3 regions of the Proteus sp. G2626 genome follow, and region 1 is predicted to be linked to each of the others. Evidence: predicted binding sites of a transcription regulator. Region 1 holds the regulator's gene; each other region holds the start of a gene.
What was found. Region 1 encodes CRP, which controls carbon source genes, mostly activating them, when cyclic AMP is high. Its sites were predicted from a motif close to ATGTGANNNNNNTCACAT; they were not measured.
Positions count from the first base shown of each region.

Region 2: the regulator CRP is predicted to act here: its motif matches at 4,868-4,885, upstream of fadL (long-chain fatty acid transporter FadL).
Region 3: the regulator CRP is predicted to act here: its motif matches at 4,006-4,023, upstream of GWJ05_RS03380 (NupC/NupG family nucleoside CNT transporter).

Region 1 covers NZ_JAABNH010000025.1:235,842-242,385, forward strand. Annotated here, with positions in the region: gene yihA (ribosome biogenesis GTP-binding protein YihA/YsxC) at 120-752, opposite strand; gene ppiA (peptidylprolyl isomerase A) at 1,023-1,592, shown strand; gene GWJ05_RS10900 (aminodeoxychorismate synthase component II) at 1,967-2,542, shown strand; gene argD (bifunctional acetylornithine/succinyldiaminopimelate transaminase) at 2,660-3,877, shown strand; gene crp (cAMP-activated global transcriptional regulator CRP) at 3,974-4,606, opposite strand; gene GWJ05_RS10915 (OsmC family protein) at 4,919-5,326, shown strand; gene GWJ05_RS10920 (phosphoribulokinase) at 5,415-6,284, opposite strand; gene GWJ05_RS10925 (YheU family protein) at 6,346-6,544, opposite strand, start outside.
Region 2 covers NZ_JAABNH010000026.1:107,673-114,216, forward strand. Annotated here, with positions in the region: gene GWJ05_RS11565 (sulfite exporter TauE/SafE family protein) at 226-1,029, opposite strand; gene GWJ05_RS11570 (AraC family transcriptional regulator) at 1,134-1,910, shown strand; tRNA gene GWJ05_RS11575 (tRNA-Arg) at 2,106-2,180, shown strand; gene mlaA (phospholipid-binding lipoprotein MlaA) at 2,539-3,276, shown strand; gene fadL (long-chain fatty acid transporter FadL) at 3,361-4,701, opposite strand; gene GWJ05_RS11590 (YfcZ/YiiS family protein) at 5,047-5,343, shown strand; gene fadI (acetyl-CoA C-acyltransferase FadI) at 5,579-6,544, shown strand, end outside.
Region 3 covers NZ_JAABNH010000007.1:201,693-208,236, reverse strand. Annotated here, with positions in the region: gene prfC (peptide chain release factor 3) at 1-1,026, shown strand, start outside; gene GWJ05_RS03395 (BON domain-containing protein) at 1,517-1,861, shown strand; gene GWJ05_RS03390 (patatin-like phospholipase family protein) at 1,990-3,051, shown strand; gene GWJ05_RS03385 (TatD family hydrolase) at 3,048-3,830, shown strand; gene GWJ05_RS03380 (NupC/NupG family nucleoside CNT transporter) at 4,182-5,483, shown strand; gene deoC (deoxyribose-phosphate aldolase) at 6,006-6,544, shown strand, end outside.

The DNA.
Region 1 (6,544 bases):
GACTGGGGCATTTTTTTATCTAAAATTTACTGAAGTGATTTGTGCTAGAAGTGAAAGGGGAAAGGTGATTTTCCCCTCATTAATAAAAGATCAGTCAGTGTTGGTGGGCAAAGACGGTATTAAGCGTTATCGTCGTTTACAGGCGCTTTTTCTGTGCCTGAAAACCATTCATTAAGTGTGTTACGCAGTTTATCAATACCTATTTTTTTCAATGACGAAAAATATTCAATACGAATATCACCGACTTTATTCGCTAATGCTACACGTACACTCATTAATTGTTGTTTACGGGCACCAGATGCCAGTTTATCTGCTTTAGTCAGTAAAACGAGTGTCGGGAGTTCAGATTCAACAGCCCAGTCGATCATTTGCATATCGAGATCTTTTAATGGATGACGAATATCCATTAAAATAACAACACCTTTTAAGCACTCTCTTTTTTGTAAGTATTCACCTAAAGAACGTTGCCATTTACGCTTCATTTCTTCAGGAACTTGGGCATAACCATAGCCTGGTAAATCGACTAAGCGTAAACCTTCTTCAATTTGAAAGAGGTTGATTAATTGAGTACGGCCTGGGGTTTTACTGGTTCTTGCTAATCCATTTTGTTGGGTTAATGCATTTAAAGCACTGGATTTACCGGCATTAGAGCGACCCGCAAAGGCAATTTCAATCCCTGTATCTGGCGGTAAATGACGGATATCAGGAGCACTGATGATGAAATGTGCTTTTTGGTAATTAAATTGGGCCATTATGGTATAAACCTCTCTGAAATAATGCGGCTTCTCATGCATACTCATTTCAATTCTGCATGAGAATGAATATCTAAAATATTTATTCGCTCTATTTTGGCGCAATTTAATGACTTATAACAGCGTTTAAAAATTAAAATTTACTCTGTTATGACGTAATAAGACTTATTGAGCGTAAATAAAGGTAAATGATTGGCACTATTTACCTCAGCGAATTAGAATCGCTGCATATTAAGTAAGTTGTAGACTATTAAAGTAAAGGATCCCTGCATGTTAAAACGTTTTCTTGTCACCTTCGTTACCGCTTGCACTTTAACAACAGCGACTTTTGCAATGGCAACGGGAGAAACCTTCGTTAAATTAGTCACCTCTGAAGGCAATATTGAATTAGCACTGGATAATAAAAAAGCCCCAATAACAACGAAAAACTTTATTCAGTATGTCGAAGATGGATACTATAACGGCACAACTTTTCATCGTGTTATCCCAGGTTTTATGGTTCAAGGTGGTGGCTTCACAGCTGATTTACAACAAAAGCAAACTAGAGCGCCCATTAAAAATGAAGCTGATAATGGGTTACGAAATGTAAAAGGCTCTATTGCTATGGCACGCACATCAGATAAAGACAGTGCAACCAGCCAATTTTTCATTAATGTAGCTGATAATGCCTTTTTAGATCACGGTCAACGTGATTTTGGTTATGCCGTATTTGGTAAAGTGGTAAAGGGTATGGACGTGGTGGATAAAATTTCACAAGCTCAAACTCGTAATATTGGCCCTTACCAAAATGTACCAGTAAAAACAGTCACTATTTTATCTGCTGAAGTTGTAAAAGAATAAGCGCATTATTAGGATAGAATATTTACGTATTCTAATAAGATAAAATGCATATAAACCGGGATGAGCTTGTTCATTCCGGGATTTTTAGTATGAAAAAAATATTTTTTATTACCTCTTTTTTCGTGTGATCTACTGTAATAAGTATTAACTACGTTATTAATCACTCTATTTATTGTCGATTACCACCCTTTTTGTTATTGCGCAATAAATCAGCAGGTTTTCTTGCTTACTATTCATATTTTATACCTGTGCTATGATAATCGGCTTTGTTGTACCCAAGTCGGTTAAACAACGAGCTATTTTGGCAAAGACATACTCGCTTTAAAATAGTAATAAAATAAATAATGATAAGAAAATCAGTCGGATAGGCTAATATGCTGTTACTTATTGATAATTACGACTCGTTTACCTACAACCTCTATCAATATTTCTGTGAATTGGGTGCTGAGGTTGTTGTTAAGCGTAACGATGAGATTGGACTTAAAGAGATAGAAAAGATGATGCCAGCACATCTTGTTATCTCACCAGGGCCTTGTACTCCTGATGAAGCCGGGATCTCTCTTGAGGCTATACAGCGGTTTGCCGGTGAAATCCCTATTCTTGGCGTTTGTCTTGGACATCAAGCAATAGGGCAAGCTTTTGGTGCATCTGTTATCAGAGCACGAGAAGTTATGCATGGTAAAAATTCATTGATACACCATAACCAACAAGGGGTTTTTAAAGGACTTAATCGTCCTTTAAGTGTAACGCGCTATCACTCTTTAGTGATAGATGCTACGACGTTACCAGTGCCTTTTGAAGTAACGGCATGGAGCCAACATGATGGCAATGTTGATGAAATTATGGGTATTCGTCATCGTACACTTCCAATTGAAGGGGTTCAGTTTCACCCAGAAAGTATTTTAAGTGAACAAGGCCATGAGTTATTAAATAATTTTCTTAAATATTAATAAGATAGTATTTAAATAACAAAATAACGCCTTTTTATACAAAACCACATTTGATTTTTTATTCATATTTAGTGATTATATTTTCATATTAAAGACGAATAACGATCAGGTGGGGTAATGACAAAACAAAGTATCAACCGGGCAACTTACGATCAAGTAATGTTGCCAATTTATTCACCCGCAGAATTTATTCCTGTTAAAGGGGTGGGAAGTCGAGTTTGGGATCAGCAAGGAAAATCTTATATTGATTTTGCTGGTGGTATTGCCGTGTTGGCATTAGGACATGCTCATCCTGCTCTCAATCAAGCATTGAAAGAACAAAGTGAAAAACTTTGGCATGTGAGTAATATTTTCACGAATGAGCCTGCACTGCGTTTAGCACAAAAGCTCATTGATAACACATTTGCAGAACGTGTCTTTTTTGCTAATTCTGGCGCCGAAGCAAATGAGGCCGCATTTAAACTCGCTCGCCATTATGCAATCACCCGCCATCATCCTTATAAAACCAAAATTATTGCCTTTCACCATGCCTTCCATGGTCGAACCTTGTTTACAGTATCGGTTGGAGGACAACCTAAATACGCCGATGGTTTTGGCCCAAAACCTGCTGATATCGTACATATTCCTTTTAATGATTTAGATGCAGTGAAAGCCGTTATTGATGATCATACTTGTGCCGTTGTGTTAGAGCCAGTACAAGGTGAAGGTGGTGTAACAGCAGCAACCCCTGAATTTATGAGAGGGCTACGTGAGCTGTGCGATAAACATCAAGCATTACTTGTCCTTGATGAAGTACAAACAGGTATGGGGCGTACAGGTAAGCTTTTTGCTTATATGCATTATGATGTGACACCAGACATTATTACCACGGCAAAGGCACTCGGAAGTGGTTTTCCGCTCAGTGCGATGTTAACGACACAAGAGATAGCGTCAGTAATGGGGGTAGGAACTCATGGTACAACTTATGGGGGGAATCCATTAGCGTGTGCAGTGGGCAATGTCGCTTTTGATTTAATCAATACACCTGAGGTACTTAAGGGAGTAGAAAAGCGCTATCAGTGGATTGTAGACGAGCTCACAGCAATAAATCAAACCTACAACGTCTTTTCGCAAATCCGTGGGCAAGGATTATTGATTGGCGCACAACTCGCACCACAATATGAAGGCAAAGCAAAAATATTATTAGGGCTGGCTGCAAAGCAGGGATTAATGATGTTAAATGCAGGCGCTGATGTTATGCGTTTTACACCCTCATTAATTATTACCCAAGAAGAATTACAAGAGGGGATGGTCGCATTAAAAGCCGCCATTGCCGCGTTTGTAGAAGGGGTATAGTTATTAAAAAACCCCATCAGCAAGGATGGGGTTCATACCGTTCTTTTTATCAATAGCTCTTTTGTATAGAGCTATTGTTTGTTCGGGTGGGGAAAATTAGCGAGTTCCGTAAACGACGATAGTTTTACCGTGTGCTGAGATCAGGTTTTGATCTTCTAGCATTTTAAGAATACGGCCTACAGTTTCGCGTGAACAACCCACGATTTGACCAATTTCCTGACGTGTAATTTTAATTTGCATGCCATCAGGGTGTGTCATCGCATCAGGTTGTTTTGCTAAGTTTAATAAGGTTTGTGCAATACGGCCTGTTACATCAAGGAAAGCAAGGTTACCTACTTTTTCTGATGTGGTTTGTAATCTGTTCGCCATTTGAGCTGATAGGCGCATCAGAATGTCAGGGTTAACCTGAATTAATTGGCGGAATTTTTTATAGGAAATTTCTGCTACTTCACAGGCTGTTTTTGCTCTAACCCATGCACTACGTTCTTGATCTTCTTCAAATAATCCGAGTTCACCGATGAAATCCCCCTGATTTAGGTAGGAGAGGATCATTTCTTTTCCTTCTTCATCTTTAATAAGAACAGCCACGGAACCTTTAACAATATAATAAAGTGTTTCCGCTTTCTCACCTTGGTGGATCAGCGTGCTCTTGGATGGATATTTGTGAATATGGCAGTGTGACAAAAACCATTCAAGAGTCGGGTCTGTTTGCGGCTTGCCGAGAACCATTCGCGTTATCCTCTGTACGTTAAATGCAGCCTTTCAAAACGGATAGGCTCCCTTTTGAGACAGCGTGCTTAAAAATCCTATCTTGACCTATTAACTTCCTGAGAACACGGTAAGTTAATATGGAGTAGATTATAATAAATGAGAAAATAATGCATTGATCTTAACCACTATCATCAAGCAGATATTGTTTTTAACACAATTAGTGCATTAAGTCTCGTTTTACGCAGTCAGCATAATAAACCTATTTGCTAATTGCTAGTTGAATTATGAGAATGTACTCTTTTAGTTTCTGTCATGTTTAGGGGAAAATAAATGGAAGCACGCGTTAAGTGGGTTGAAGATTTATCTTTTGTTGGGGAATCTTCATCGGGTCATCAAATTATGATGGATGGAAACTCTGGTGATAAAGCACCAAGCCCAATGGAAATGGTCTTAATTGCTGCGGGTGGATGTAGTGCTATTGATGTCGTCAGTATTTTACGTAAAGGTCGTCATCAAGTGACTGATTGTGAAGTGAAATTAACTTCAGAGCGTCGAGAAGAAGCCCCTCGTTTATTCACTGATATCAATTTGCATTTTATCGTTTCAGGTAAAGAACTCACAGATAAAATTGTTGAACGAGCGGTTCAATTATCTGCAGAAAAATATTGTTCTGTTTCTTTAATGTTAGGAAAAGCAGCTAATATTACACATTCATTTGAAATAAAAGATGCTGAATAAATTTGATATTTTAAAATAAAGTTTAATTTAGAAATAATATCCCTTAATTAAGGGGATATTATTTTTATAGAAATAGATTTTATTTTGGTTAACTGATTTTTTCGCCATTTAATAATTTTTTGACTAATGGCGCCATAATTAATTCCATTGCTAATCCTAATTTCCCACCAGGCACGACAATCGTATTGATTGTTGACATAAATGAGCCATGCAACATCGCGAGTAAATAAGGAAAATCAATATCGGTTAAGCCTCGAAAACGAATAACAATAAAACTTTCATCGAGTGTTGGGATAGCTTTAGCTGAAAATGGGTTTGATGTATCGACAGTAGGCACTCGTTGGAAGTTGATGTGGGTACGCGAAAATTGTGGAATGATGTAGTTAATATAATCATCCATTGAGCGAACAACAGAATCTCGAACCGCTTCTTGTGAGTGTCCTCGTTCAGTAGTATCTCGGATAAGCTTTTGTATCCATTCAAGGTTCACAATAGGGACAACACCAACCAGTAAATCAACATGTTGTGCAACATTATGTTCGTTGGTGACAACACCTCCGTGTAACCCTTCATAAAAGAGAACATCGGTATTATCGGGTAATGGTTCCCAAGGAGTAAATGTTCCTGGTAATTGGTTGTAGGGGGTCGCTTCATCATAAGAGTGTAAATATTTACGTGATTGACCTTGTCCTGTTTCGCTATAGTGGCTGAATGTGGAACTCAGTAGGCTAAAATCATTTGCTTCAGGGCCAAAATAGCTAATATGTCGACCCTGCTCTTTGGCTTTTCTTATCGCCATATCCATTTCAGGGCGAGTATAACGATGAAAACTGTCTCCATCAATTAATGCGGCATTTGCACTAAGTTGTTGGAATATTTTACGAAAAGCTTGGCTTGTTGTGGTGGTTCCTGCACCACTTGAGCCCGTAACGGCGATGATAGGATGTTTGACTGACATAGGTTATCCTTTTGCAAAATAAGGTTAGCCCTTATTGATGGCGATATTACGCTCTGGGTAACTAATCAGAGCGAAATTGCGAGGCAGGCATAATATTGACGCTTTCATGAAGCTCAGACCAAACTAACACGGCCTCGCCAGATTTAAGTTGTTTTTTTACGTCGGCGACTTTTTGTTCAAGCGTCTTTTCTTGGATACCATAATCTGTGCCTTCTCGTAAAACGAAACTTTCAATAAGATTATCTAGTGTCTCTGTGGAA
Region 2 (6,544 bases), on a different contig from region 1:
TTAAATATTAATTAATAAAGCTAATAGTTATGGGGTTGTGTGTGGATTGTCAAAAGGAGCTATTTTTTGTTTTATACATCTCAATAATATTAATGCCAAGTAAATGTGCGTAGGAAAAAGTTTAAAAGGAATGTTAAAAACAAAATGGCTTATTGAATACTGAGAGTCATTGTGTTTGCATGTTGTCAAAATATTTTTCTATCTTTCTTATATAAAAGAAAGGATTTAAAGCAACATAATGATTAAGACAAGACTCAGTAACAGGGGATAAACTCTCGCATGCCATTTATCGGGAAAATGAGATAAAAAGCGCTCAGAGATCTTCAAGCCTATCCATGTACTACAAATCAGAATAAAGACTGCTTTTAGCCAAATATAACCAATAAAACCAGATTCACTATTTAAAGGGGAAGTAAAGGAAAGTGCGACATAAGTGAAGGTTGCAGTGAGTGCTAAAGGTAAGGTTAATGTATTTGCCATGGCTGCAGATTGTGCCATTGGTGTCCCTCTACGACGTAACAGAGGAACAGTCATTACACTTCCGCCAACGCCTAAAAAAGCGGCAATAATACCAATGACAACACCATTAATCGTTTCTCTTGCTTTAGTCACCTTTTTTGTGTGGTGAGTTGGAGCCATAAAACCAGGACGAAAATAGCAATCTAAAATAGTGACAAAGAGATAGCCAATAAAGATCCATTTGATCCAAGAGCCTTCAATCGTTAATGCGAGAAGGGCACCTAAGATCCCCCCACAAGCAATCCCAATAAAAAGGATGAACATGCTATGCCAATTAAGCCTTCTTGCCTTATGGTGTTTAATGGTTGTTATTGTTGCAGAAAACAACATAATTAATGTCGAGGTGGCAACAGCTATTTTCATTGCATGCTCAGCAGGTAAGCTGTCTATTCCCCAGAGTGTTAGAATAAGCGTGTAGAGTAAAGGAACCGTGACAAAGCCACCGCCAAAGCCAAATAACCATGTTGTAATGCCTGAAATTAAACCAAACGAAATCAGCCAGAATGTCATTTCAAATCTCCTGTTGAGTCAGGAGATCAACAATATAGAATAAAATAATGGCTTGCCCACGAGATAATGACAAGTTTATATGAATTTAGGACAATTTTAATATTATGCGTAATATCGATATTAACAATGTGGATCATCTTCCCCGTGATATTTTGGCATTAGGATCTGATTATCCTTATGACACATTACTCGAAGCACATCATCATCGACGAGCCCAATTTTTATATGCCCCAAATGGTGTTATGAAAGTTAAAACTGAAGATGGCCAATGGATTGTATTACCTTACAGCGGTGTGTGGATCCCTGCTAAAAAAGTACATCAAGTGCTAATGTTGGGTAGCAGTACTTATAGTCTCTATATTGAGCCGAATAAAGTACCTCGTTATTCGGAATATTGTGAGGTTTTACACGTTTCTCCTTTGTTTCATCAGCTATTACTTTCAGCAAATCAACTTCCTTTGCTTTATGATTTAGGTGGGAGAGATAGCGCTTTATTAACGTTACTTTGTCATGAATTAACTCAGGCCAAATCATTACCTTATTTTACACCTTTACCTCAACATGCTTTATTGGATTTACTATGTACTGAATTTATGTCACAGCCCAATATTCGTACCACACCAGAGATGTGGGCTGAGAAATTAAATAAGAGCTTGCGTACTTTTACGCGACTCTTTCATAAAGAAACGGGTCTCTCTTTTCGCGAGTGGCGTCAAAAAGCGTGTTTAATGTATGCACTAACAGCATTAAAGAAAGGTCATTCAGTCACCGAAATTGCTTTAGAATTAGGGTATGAGAATCCGAGTGCCTTTAGTGCAATGTTTAATAAAGAGATGGGATACTCACCGAAATTATTTTTAAAGCAATTGAAAGCATTTTAGTAAAACAGTTATATATAAGAATAAACACAATCATTGATGATGGTATTTATTATTCCCTTTTTAAGGGAAATTTCACTGTTCAAAAAAGAAACAAAAAAATTCCTTCCAATATCAGTGCGTTAAAACTTGATTAATAGAGAGTGAGGGAGGTAAAATAAGGTTCATCCATAAGTCATACATCACTTCATTACGTATGTTCCCTTAGTTAAATGGATATAACAAGCCCCTCCTAAGGGCTAGTTACAGGTTCGATCCCTGTAGGGAACGCCATCTATTGTTTAGCCTTAGATGTCGAATATATTCCTAGAGTAGCCGTTTTGTATTCACTCTATTATCGCCATAGTTTCGCTTCTTCGTTTAATAACAATTTTTTCGTACTCTAATGCTAAGAGCAATTAGTGATAAAAGAATATCAGTAAACGAGTATCAAGCATTTCAATACTAGCCCTATAATATTGGGCTAATATTGTAAATTAGCTCAATGGGATAATCCTAAAAACTGAATTATCTTATAAGATCAACGCCTAATAAAAGTACCACTTGTGACGTATTGACAGTATTATGTGTAGAGTTTATGAATATGCGAACTATGATGCTGCTCATCATAAGATAATTAGCGGAGAACATTATGAAGTATCGCCTGTGCGGTGTTGCTCTTTCAGTCGCCTTACTTTCAGGATGTGCAAGTACCCCTAATAATGGGGAGGCGCGCTCTGACCCATTGGAAGGGTTTAACCGCCAGATGTTTGATTTTAACTACTATGTTTTAGACCCATATATCTTACGTCCAGTTGCGGTTGTTTGGCGTGATTATGTGCCCCCTCCAGCAAGAAATGGCTTATCTAATTTTCTTGGTAATCTAGAAGAGCCTGCAAGTATGCTAAATAGTGTATTGCGTGGTGATTTTGAAAAGGGAGCAAAACATTTTGGTCGTTTTTGGATCAATACAGTCTTTGGTATGGGTGGCTTAATTGATGTCGCTGGTATGTCCAAAGAAACAATGGAAAAAGAAGTGCCAATGCGATTTGGTAGTACGTTAGGGCATTATGGTGTGGGTTATGGTCCTTATGTGGTTGTCCCTGGCTATGGTAGCTTTACTGTCCGTGAAGAGGGTGGTGACTGGGCTGACTTAACATATCCCATGTTGAGTTATTTAACGTTTTGGATGTCAGCGGGTAAATGGGCATTAGAAGGCATTGAAACACGTGCACAGTTGCTCGATTCCGATGCTATTTTGCAAAACTCCTCTGATCCTTATTTAATGATGCGTGAAGCTTATTTCCAAAGTAATGACTTCAAAGCGGGTACGGTAAAAGAGAATCCTAACGCGAAAGCGATTGAAGATGATTTAGATTCCATTGACTAATCTTTGTGGTTAGTTTTAGGTATTAATAAAAAAATGGTCTTGAAAAAGACCATTTTTTGTATAAAAAGCAATATAGAGCAAGAGTTAGAAACGGTAGTTAAAGTTCATACCGTATAACCATGCTTTACCAGATGACTCGAATTCATAAGCCGGTAATGGTAAATCTTCAGATAATTTCTCTTTGATTGTGACTTTTTTACCATGCATATACGCTAAGCCAACATCCACAGACATATCTTTGTTAAATGCGTAGGTTGCACCTGCACTTAACCAGAAACGGTCTTGGTCAGGAATGGAGATAGAACGTTTATCAGCAGGAACTGGGCTATCATCAAAGGCAATACCTGTACGGAATGTCCAGTTATCATCGTGATAATAGGTTGTACCTAACGCAACACGCCATGCGTCACGGAAGCCTTCTTCTTTCTTGAATAGTTGCTGACCATCACTCTTACGTGTGGCTCTTAACTCTTCAAATGCGCTCCAGCTTGTATAAGCGAAGTTATAGTGAACCGCCCATTTTGGTGCAACGCGGTGATAAGCGGCAAATTCCCAAATTTCAGGTAAGTTAAGGTCAAGTTTACCTTTAATGGTTTCGCCGTTAGTACCTACAATTCCCATTCCTTCGAGTTGTGGAATTGAACGTAAGTCACTTTGGTATTCACCGTCTTTAAATTTAACTTTAACTTTTGAACGGTAAGTAAAGCTTACGCGATTACCTTCGTCAAATTCATATAATAAACCCGCGTTCCAGCCAAAGCCCCATGCATCACCTTTCAATTGAGCAAAGCGATCACTTGGCGATAAGCTTGATATATAACCACCTAATGGAGGTGGTAATTTATTTCCTAAAACTTTACCCGCTTCACCAACATGGCGTGTAATTTCTGCATCAGCATAAAGGGCATTTAAGCCTAAACCAACACTGAATTGATTATTAACACGGTAACCTGCACTTAGATTTAAGTTCATGGTTTTCAGATCGGTTTTGCCACCGATAAGACCAGCAGGATAATCATTCGGAAAATCTGTTGCTAAACCGAAGTTTGTTGTTCCTGATGCGCCAATGGCCCACTTATCATTAATTGGAGCAACAAAGTGGATATTGGGTACTAATGCACTTGGGGCGATATCTTTTGCAGTAGTGTCAGTACCAGTAAGAGGTGATCTACCTTTAATATCGACGCTCGGGTTAATATGGATAGCACCAACAGAGAATTCAGGGCGATCAAACATCGTGAGTGCAGCTGGGTTACGGCTACCTACGCTTGCGTCATCGGCGATAACGCCTTCCCCTGAAAATGCACGCCCTAGTGCTGAAGTAGAATATTCATTTAACTGAAAACCGGCAGCGCCTGCTTGAGAGGAGATAACACCTACCAAGGCAGCTAGTGCTGTGCGAGTAAACAGGTTTTTACGGTTCATGACCTAAACCCTCATAATTTTTTTAAGTTAGTAACTTCTGATTAGAAGCGCTGGATTTTAGGTGCGGTTGTCGTTATGACAAATCAGACCAGTTGTCTAAGTATAAAGTTGATTACCCCAAATGTTGCAAGTGTGTTTTGCAAATATTGCCAAATTGATTTAATAAATGGGATTTAGTTAACATTATTTTTACAAAATATCCCAATAAAGATAATTTTGATTGTTAAATAAACAGAATAATCAATTATTTTTGTAAATTTGTAGGATAATTTGAGCTAAAGCAGTTTATTTTATTTTTTTGCGATTATGATAGATAATTAACATTTCTTTCGTTGGGAGACTAAAATGGCAGACGCAATTAATCGCTGTAGTGCAGAAGAAACCGCTGCTTGCTGTTGTGTAGATGTGGGTACTATTATTGACAATAAAAATTGCACTGCGTCATATCAGCATGTCTTCGCTGATAAAGTACAAGCGCAAGCAATGTTGGATCAACTCAGTGCAAAAGCACAATCTATCGCTTCAGAGCCTTGTAAAATCAATCAACAATTTGCTGATGTTGATGGTGGTGTTCAACTTACCGTTGATTTTACATTTTCGTGTGAAGCAGAAAATCTGATCTTCCAGTTAGGATTACGTTAATCTGCTGAAAACAAATAGATTTAAGGCTGTTGAATGTCAACAGCCTTTTTTATGACTCGCCATTGTATTTTTTATCCTTTCTATCTTTATTGTTGGGTTCAGACATTCTATCGAAATAATGCGCGCTAACTCCCACTTCTCATAAAATGATGTTTCTGATAGGTGAAATTTTTGTTAACACTATTGTCAGGTCAGACCTCTTTGGTGTTAGGAACTCATTTTGTCAGGAGCCGTTATGAAGTCATCAACGAACAGTGCTATGAAAGATCGCATCGCCATTGTCAGCGGGCTACGTTTACCTTTTGCTAAACAAGCGACTGCGTATCGAGGAATACCTGCGGTTGAATTAGGGCGTTCAGTGGTTCAAGAATTAGTGACTCGCAATGAAATTCCTCCTGAAATTATTGATCAACTTGTTTTTGGGCAAGTGGTACAAATGCCAGAAGCACCGAATATAGCTAGAGAAATTGTACTTGGTGCTGGCTTAAGTGTAAAAACAGATGCTTACAGTGTTACAAGAGCGTGCGCAACGAGCTTTCAAGCGATTGCCAATGTCGCTGAGAGCATGATGGCAGGGCATGTCTCTGTCGGTATTGCGGGTGGCGCAGATTCATCATCTGTTTTGCCTATTGGTGTTAGTAAAAAATTAGCGGATGTATTGTTAAGTCTTAATAAAGCAAAATCATTGGGTCAGCGCTTAAGTTATTTAAGCCAATTGCGGTTTCGAGATCTTCTCCCTGTCGCCCCTGCCGTTGCTGAATATTCAACAGGCTTACGTATGGGAGATACCGCTGAGCAAATGGCAAAAACTTATCATATTTCCAGAGTCGCTCAAGATGAGTTAGCACATCGTTCTCATCAATTAGCAACTAAAGCATGGGAAATGGGAAAATTAGATGATGAAGTGATGACCGCTTTTTTCCCACCTTACAAAGAAGGTTTCCATCAAGATAACAATATTCGTAAAAATTCAGTTCTTGATTCTTACGCTAAGTTAAAACCTGCTTTTGATCGTCGCCATGGTAGCGTTACTGCCGCAAACAGTACACCATTAACAGATGGTGCAGCTGCAGTATTAATGATGAAAGAGTCCATTGCAAAAAGCTTAGGTTATCAGCCTCTTGGTTATCTACGTAGTTATGCGTTTACAGCAACAGATGTTTGGAAAGATATGTTATTAGGACCTTCATATGCCACGCCA
Region 3 (6,544 bases), on a different contig from region 1:
GAAACTTATCTTTATCAAACTGGGCAAGGTCACACTATCCAAAATTCTCGTGTAATTAAAGGATTAGATAATCCTGAACTTGATGAAGCGGTAGGTGATGATTTAGCAAGCCAATTGCGTGACGAATTAGAGCTTGTTTTAGGTGCCTCTCATGAATTTGATCATGAAGCTTTTTTAGCGGGCGAATTAACGCCTGTATTCTTTGGTACTGCATTGGGTAACTTTGGTGTTAACCATATGCTTGATGGCCTTGTAAAATGGGCGCCAGCACCAATGCCTCGTCAAACTGATATGCGCCAAGTGACAGCGAGTGAAGAAACATTTACTGGCTTTGTTTTTAAGATCCAGGCCAATATGGATCCTAAACATCGTGATCGTGTTGCTTTTTTACGTGTTGTGTCAGGTATGTATGATAAAGGGATGAAGTTACACCAAGTCCGAATTAAAAAAGATGTGGTGATTTCCGATGCACTAACCTTTATGGCGGGCGATCGTTCCCATGTTGAACATGCATATCCTGGGGATATTATCGGTCTTCATAACCACGGTACAATTCAAATTGGTGATACCTTTACTCAAGGCGAGATCCTGAAGTTTACGGGGATCCCAAACTTTGCGCCTGAATTATTCCGCCGTATTCGTTTACGTGATCCGCTAAAACAGAAACAGTTACTGAAAGGATTGGTGCAGTTATCAGAAGAAGGTGCTGTACAGGTCTTTAGACCACTAGCAAATAACGATTTAATCGTAGGTGCAGTGGGTGTACTTCAGTTTGATGTGGTTGTGGCAAGACTCAAGAGTGAATATAACGTTGAAGCGATTTATGAGTCCGTTAACGTTTCAACAGCTCGCTGGGTTGAATGTAATAACGAGAAAAAACTCGAAGAGTTTAAACGTAAAAATGAACAAAACTTGGCACTTGATGGTGGGGATAACTTAACGTATATCGCCCCAACGATGGTGAACTTGAACTTAACGCGTGAGCGTTATCCTGATGTTGAGTTTCATCAGACTCGTGAACACTGATACTTGTCATACTTCAAGTTGCAACGTTGTTGACTACGTTCATTCGCACTTTGAATCATTTTGAGTTTTTAACTTAATGAAAAAGCTGCATTTTTAATGTGGCTTTTTTGTTTCTTCGCGTCATTATGTATTAATTAACAGTAATACTCGATGAGATACGCTATTTTTCTATCAAATCTGCTTTTCATATCCCAAATATCCTGTCAAAAGATCTGCCTTCATTTGGAATTACTCTTTTTTTTTTCTGTTAACATGATACTCGTTTTTATATCTATTAATAAATATATGTAAAATTTTTTATAGTTTTATTCGTTATTATTGGAATAAAATTATTAGGATTAGTCTTTATTTGTTTTTTTTAACTTTATTAAACTAAAATACCTTATTAATGTAATGACTTTGTTTGTTAACATTTTGTAGTACTTCATAAAAATACAGATATTGATGACACATATTTTTTATCACCATTATTGTGATTCGGGGGAGAGCAATGAAACAATATAACATGTTGAAATTAGCATTAGTTATGTCCATAGGACTTGCTTTTGTCAGTACGGGAGCATTAGCTGAAACATCGTGGTATAGCGAAATTAATCGTGGAACGAATAATACTAGCGACACAATTAGCGACACGGCGATCTCTACAAAAATTAAAAATACATTATTACCTATCGAAAGTATTGATAGTGAATCTCTTTCTATTCGTACAGAATTTGGACATGTCTTTGTGACAGGATTTGTTAAGAGTAAAGAACAAGAAGCACAAATTACGCAAATTATTGAAAAAGTAGAAGGTGTGAAAAGTGTCGATTTTTCAGCAAATATTCAGCCTTAAATTAAGCTCATTTTTTTAGGTGATGAAAAACCGCGAAGACCACCTATTTTATTTGTATGAATTCGTAAAAAGAATGACGCAGAAAAAATGTGCGGGTATCCTTTGTTAAGTTGTATAAAGGAGACATTATGGGGAAGTATATACCTGTCACATTAAATAATATTACAGCACTTGAATTTCAATCCTCACTGCCACAAGGCAAAGTTGCTTTAGTCTGTGAAGGTGGAGGTCAACGCGGGATCTTTACCGCGGGTGTTCTTGATGAATTTATGCGCTCACAATTTGATCCCTTCGATATTTTACTTGGGGTGTCTGCGGGGGCGCAAAATTTATCTGCTTTTGCCTGCGGTCAGCGTGGTTATGCGCGTAAAATTATTAATCGCTATACAACCAATAATCAATTTTTTAATCCTATCCGATTTGTCCGTGGTGGTAATTTATTAGATCTTGATTGGTATATAGAAACGACGGCCAAAGAAATGCCCCTTGATATGCCAACAGCATTAAGGCGTTTTGATACTGGTCGCGAATTTTATATGGTAGCCAGTCGTTCTGATAATTTTAAAGCAAATTATTTTCAGCCTGATGAACCAACTTGGCTTGATATCATTAAAGCATCCAGTGCGATCCCTGCTTTTTACCGTAATGGCGTTTTATTTCATGATGTTGTCTACCATGATGGCGGAATAAGTGACGCTATTCCAGTAAGAGAAGCTTATCGACGGGGGTGTCGTACTATTGTTGTTATTCGTACTGTTCCCTCTGAATATCAATACACGACAGAGTGGGTCGATCGAATGGGGAAATGGTTTGAAAATAGCCGTTTACAACGTTTTATGGCAATGGCACAAGTACATATCGAAACCTATACCGAAACCCTTAAATTTATTCAATCGCCACCAGAAGATGTCGTTGTTATCGAAATTTATCCACCCACAACGTTGCAATCAAGTGCGTTAGGTAGCCGTTTAAATGCATTAAACCATGATTATCATGTAGGAAGGCGTTGTGGTCGTTATTTTCTGGCGACGATAGGTCAGCATTTTTCTAAGAACAAATTCAAACAACACGATAAAAAAATCTTCAGCTTATTTGAACAAGAAGCAAAAACAGATAAAGCAGAAGAAGCTTCTATCATTCAACAAGGAACAAGGCGTATACATCCTGACGTGAGGCAGGTTCAAGAATGAATAAATTTATTGATACTCACTGTCATTTTGATTTTCCTGTTTTTTATAATGATATTACGAATAGCTTATCTTTAGCACAACAAGCACAAGTTGAAAAAATGATTATTCCGGCTGTTGCTCGTTGGAATTTTGATGTAGTGACTGAATTATCAAATGAATATCCTCAATTATATAGCGCATTAGGATTACATCCTTTATATATTGAAGAACATAGAGAGCAACATCTCCTTGAATTAGAACAAAAATTAAAAATAAACTCTCGTTGTGTTGCTGTAGGGGAAATTGGTCTGGATGGTTATATGGAAAATCCTCAACCAGAAAAGCAGGAGCGTTTTTTAATTGCACAACTGAAATTAGCGGCTAAGTTTGATTTACCGGTTATTTTACACTCGCGTAAAACTCACGATACGCTAAGTGCGCTTTTACGTCGTTATGATGTTCCTCGTAAAGGGGTTGTACATGGTTTTGCTGGAAGCCAACAACAAGCCAAACAATTTATTCAGCAAGGTTACTTTATTGGTGTTGGGGGCACGATTACTTATGAGCGAGCACAAAAGACACGTCGAGCAATTGCTTCATTACCACTCGAATATTTATTATTAGAAACAGATGCTCCCGATATGCCTGTGAGTGGCTTCCAAGGTGAGCCCAATCGACCGGAACGTATTCAACATATTTTTTCTCAACTCTGTGAACTACGTCAAGAATCACCGGAGGTAATAGCACAACAACTCCATCTTAATAGCCTACAATTATTTCAGTTAAAAGATAATATCTAGTTATCGATTGCATTTAACTAACCTAAAGATTAAAAAGTCTCCTCAATTTAATCTTATTGATATGGATAAGGTGCTTATTTTACTTTACTGTTTAAGATTGAATACATGATTTGTTAATCACATGATTTTTTCTCTTTATCCTGCCTATTCAATAAATGTGTTTTTCTCTCTTTTTGTGTGATCTACTTCTCATTTGTGACTTTTGTGTTACTTTTTCCAGACTCTATTTGTGATGGATGTTGAGGGTTCTTTTCTTAGACTAGGTATAATTATCTGGCAAAAAGAGTCAATAAGCTCGACTAGAGCGTTATTGATAATCCATTAAATTTTTATATGAACAGGGATCCTTCAATGCAACTCATTATGAGCTTGGTCGGAATGGCAACATTAATATTGATAGCCGTTCTATTTTCCAGCAATCGACGTGCAATTAGACTACGTACAGTTGGTGGCGCATTCCTTATTCAGATTGGCTTAGGTGCATTTGTTCTTTATTCCGACAGTGGTCGTGAGGTACTTCTTGCGATTTCTGATGGCGTTAAGAATGTTATTGATTACGGCAATAATGGGATGAGTTTCCTGTTTGCAGGCCTAGTATCAGATAAAATGTTCGAGTTGTTTGGTGGTGGCGGTTTTGTATTCGCCCTACGCGTACTGCCTGTTATCGTATTTTTCTCTTCACTAATAGCAGTACTGTATTACCTTGGTATTATGCAAGTTGTCATTAAAATTCTTGGTGGTGGCTTACAAAAAGTACTGGGTACATCTCGAACAGAATCTATGTCTGCAACGGCAAATATTTTCGTTGGACAAACAGAAGCTCCACTTGTTGTTCGCCCTTATATTGCAAGAATGACAACCTCAGAACTCTTTGCTGTTATGTGTGGTGGTTTAGCCTCTGTTGCAGGTTCTGTACTTGCTGGATATGCCAGCATGGGCGTACCGTTGGAGTATCTGATCACCGCATCCTTTATGGCGGCTCCAGGTGGTTTACTCTTTGCTAAATTGTTGATCCCTGAAACCGAAACCCCTGATGATCAAAAAGATGCGTTTGATAAAATGGCAGATGACGAAAAACCAGCCAATATTATCGATGCAGCTGCTGCTGGTGCCTCTTCTGGTTTACAGCTAGCTCTTAACGTGGGAGCCATGTTACTGGCTTTTGTTGCTTTGATTGCATTAGTTAATGGTATCCTTGGAGGCATTGGTGGCTGGTTTGGTTATGAGAATTTCTCATTAGAATTGGTGTTTGGTTGGGTGTTTGCACCTATAGCCTTCTTGATTGGTGTTCCTTGGAGTGAAGCAACCATTGCAGGCTCATTTATTGGACAAAAAATTGTTATCAATGAGTTCTATGCTTATTCTGAATTTAGTAAATACCTTCAAGAAGATGCACTTGTTGCTGGTTCAGGACTGGTGGTGCTATCAGAGCAAACGAAGATAATCATCTCTTTTGCACTGTGTGGCTTTGCTAACCTTTCCTCCGTTGCTGTATTATTAGGCGGTTTAGGTGGAATGGCGCCAAATCGCCGTAAAGATGTGGCGCGTTTGGGGATGAAAGCTGTGCTTGCAGGTACACTTTCTAACTTAATGAGTGCAACTATTGCAGGATTCTTCTTTGCATTAACGGCAATGGCTGTTGTTGCTGCTTAATTGATTTTTTTATTGTGAAGAGCAGATAGGGTTCGCCTATCTGCTCTTTTTATGTTTGTTTTCTGCTGTAATGTTAACTACTTTTACTGTGTGAGATATTTCGCAGTTTGTATTGAATATGGTCAAAAGTCTGTCATTTCATATCAATTGCACTTTTTTTTACGTTATAAAGACGACTTAGAAACGGTATTCGAGTAATATTAAACCAGAAAATAACCATTATGTGATTTCTATCACATTTATATGTCACTGGTTGCAAGTTGTATTTGATTAGTGTGATGTAAAGCACATCTAATTGTTCCTTAGCGTGTTCAAATAAGATGTGCTGAAACTTCATGGAATGGCGAAGGCTCAATGTCGGGTCGCCGAAGTGAGCATAGCGCGGTGAGAGGGAGCTCAGCTGTCGTTGTAGCACAAGTTACAACAACATCTTCAAGGAACCAAGTCCGCTCGCCAACAAATTTAATCGCTAACCTTAAGCGTACGCCCACAAGGGCTTGAGAAACATCGTTGGAGAGTTTTATGACAGATTTAACCGCTGCAGCGCGCCTTGCGCTGTCTTTGATGGATTTAACTACGTTAAATGATGACGACACTGATGCAAAAGTGACTGCGTTATGTCATCAGGCTAAAAGCCCAGAAGGCAATACAGCCGCTATTTGTATCTACCCACGTTTTATTCCGTTAGCACGTAAAGTGTTACGCGAACAAGGTACACCAGAAATCCGTATTGCAACCGTAACTAACTTCCCTCATGGTAATGATGATTTAGATATCGCATTAGCAGAAACCAATGCGGCATTAGCTTATGGCGCAGATGAGGTTGACGTTGTTTTCCCTTACCGTACATTTATGGCAGGTAATGAGCAAATCGGTTTTGATATCGTTAAAGCATGTAAAGAGGCTTGCGTAGAAGCCGGTGCTTTACTGAAAGTTATTATTGAAACGGGTGAGCTGAAAGAACCAGAACTTATCCGTAAAGCCTCTGAAATTTCAATCAAAGCAGGTGCTGACTTTATTAAAACTTCGACAGGTAAAGTGCCTGTAAATGCAACACTGGA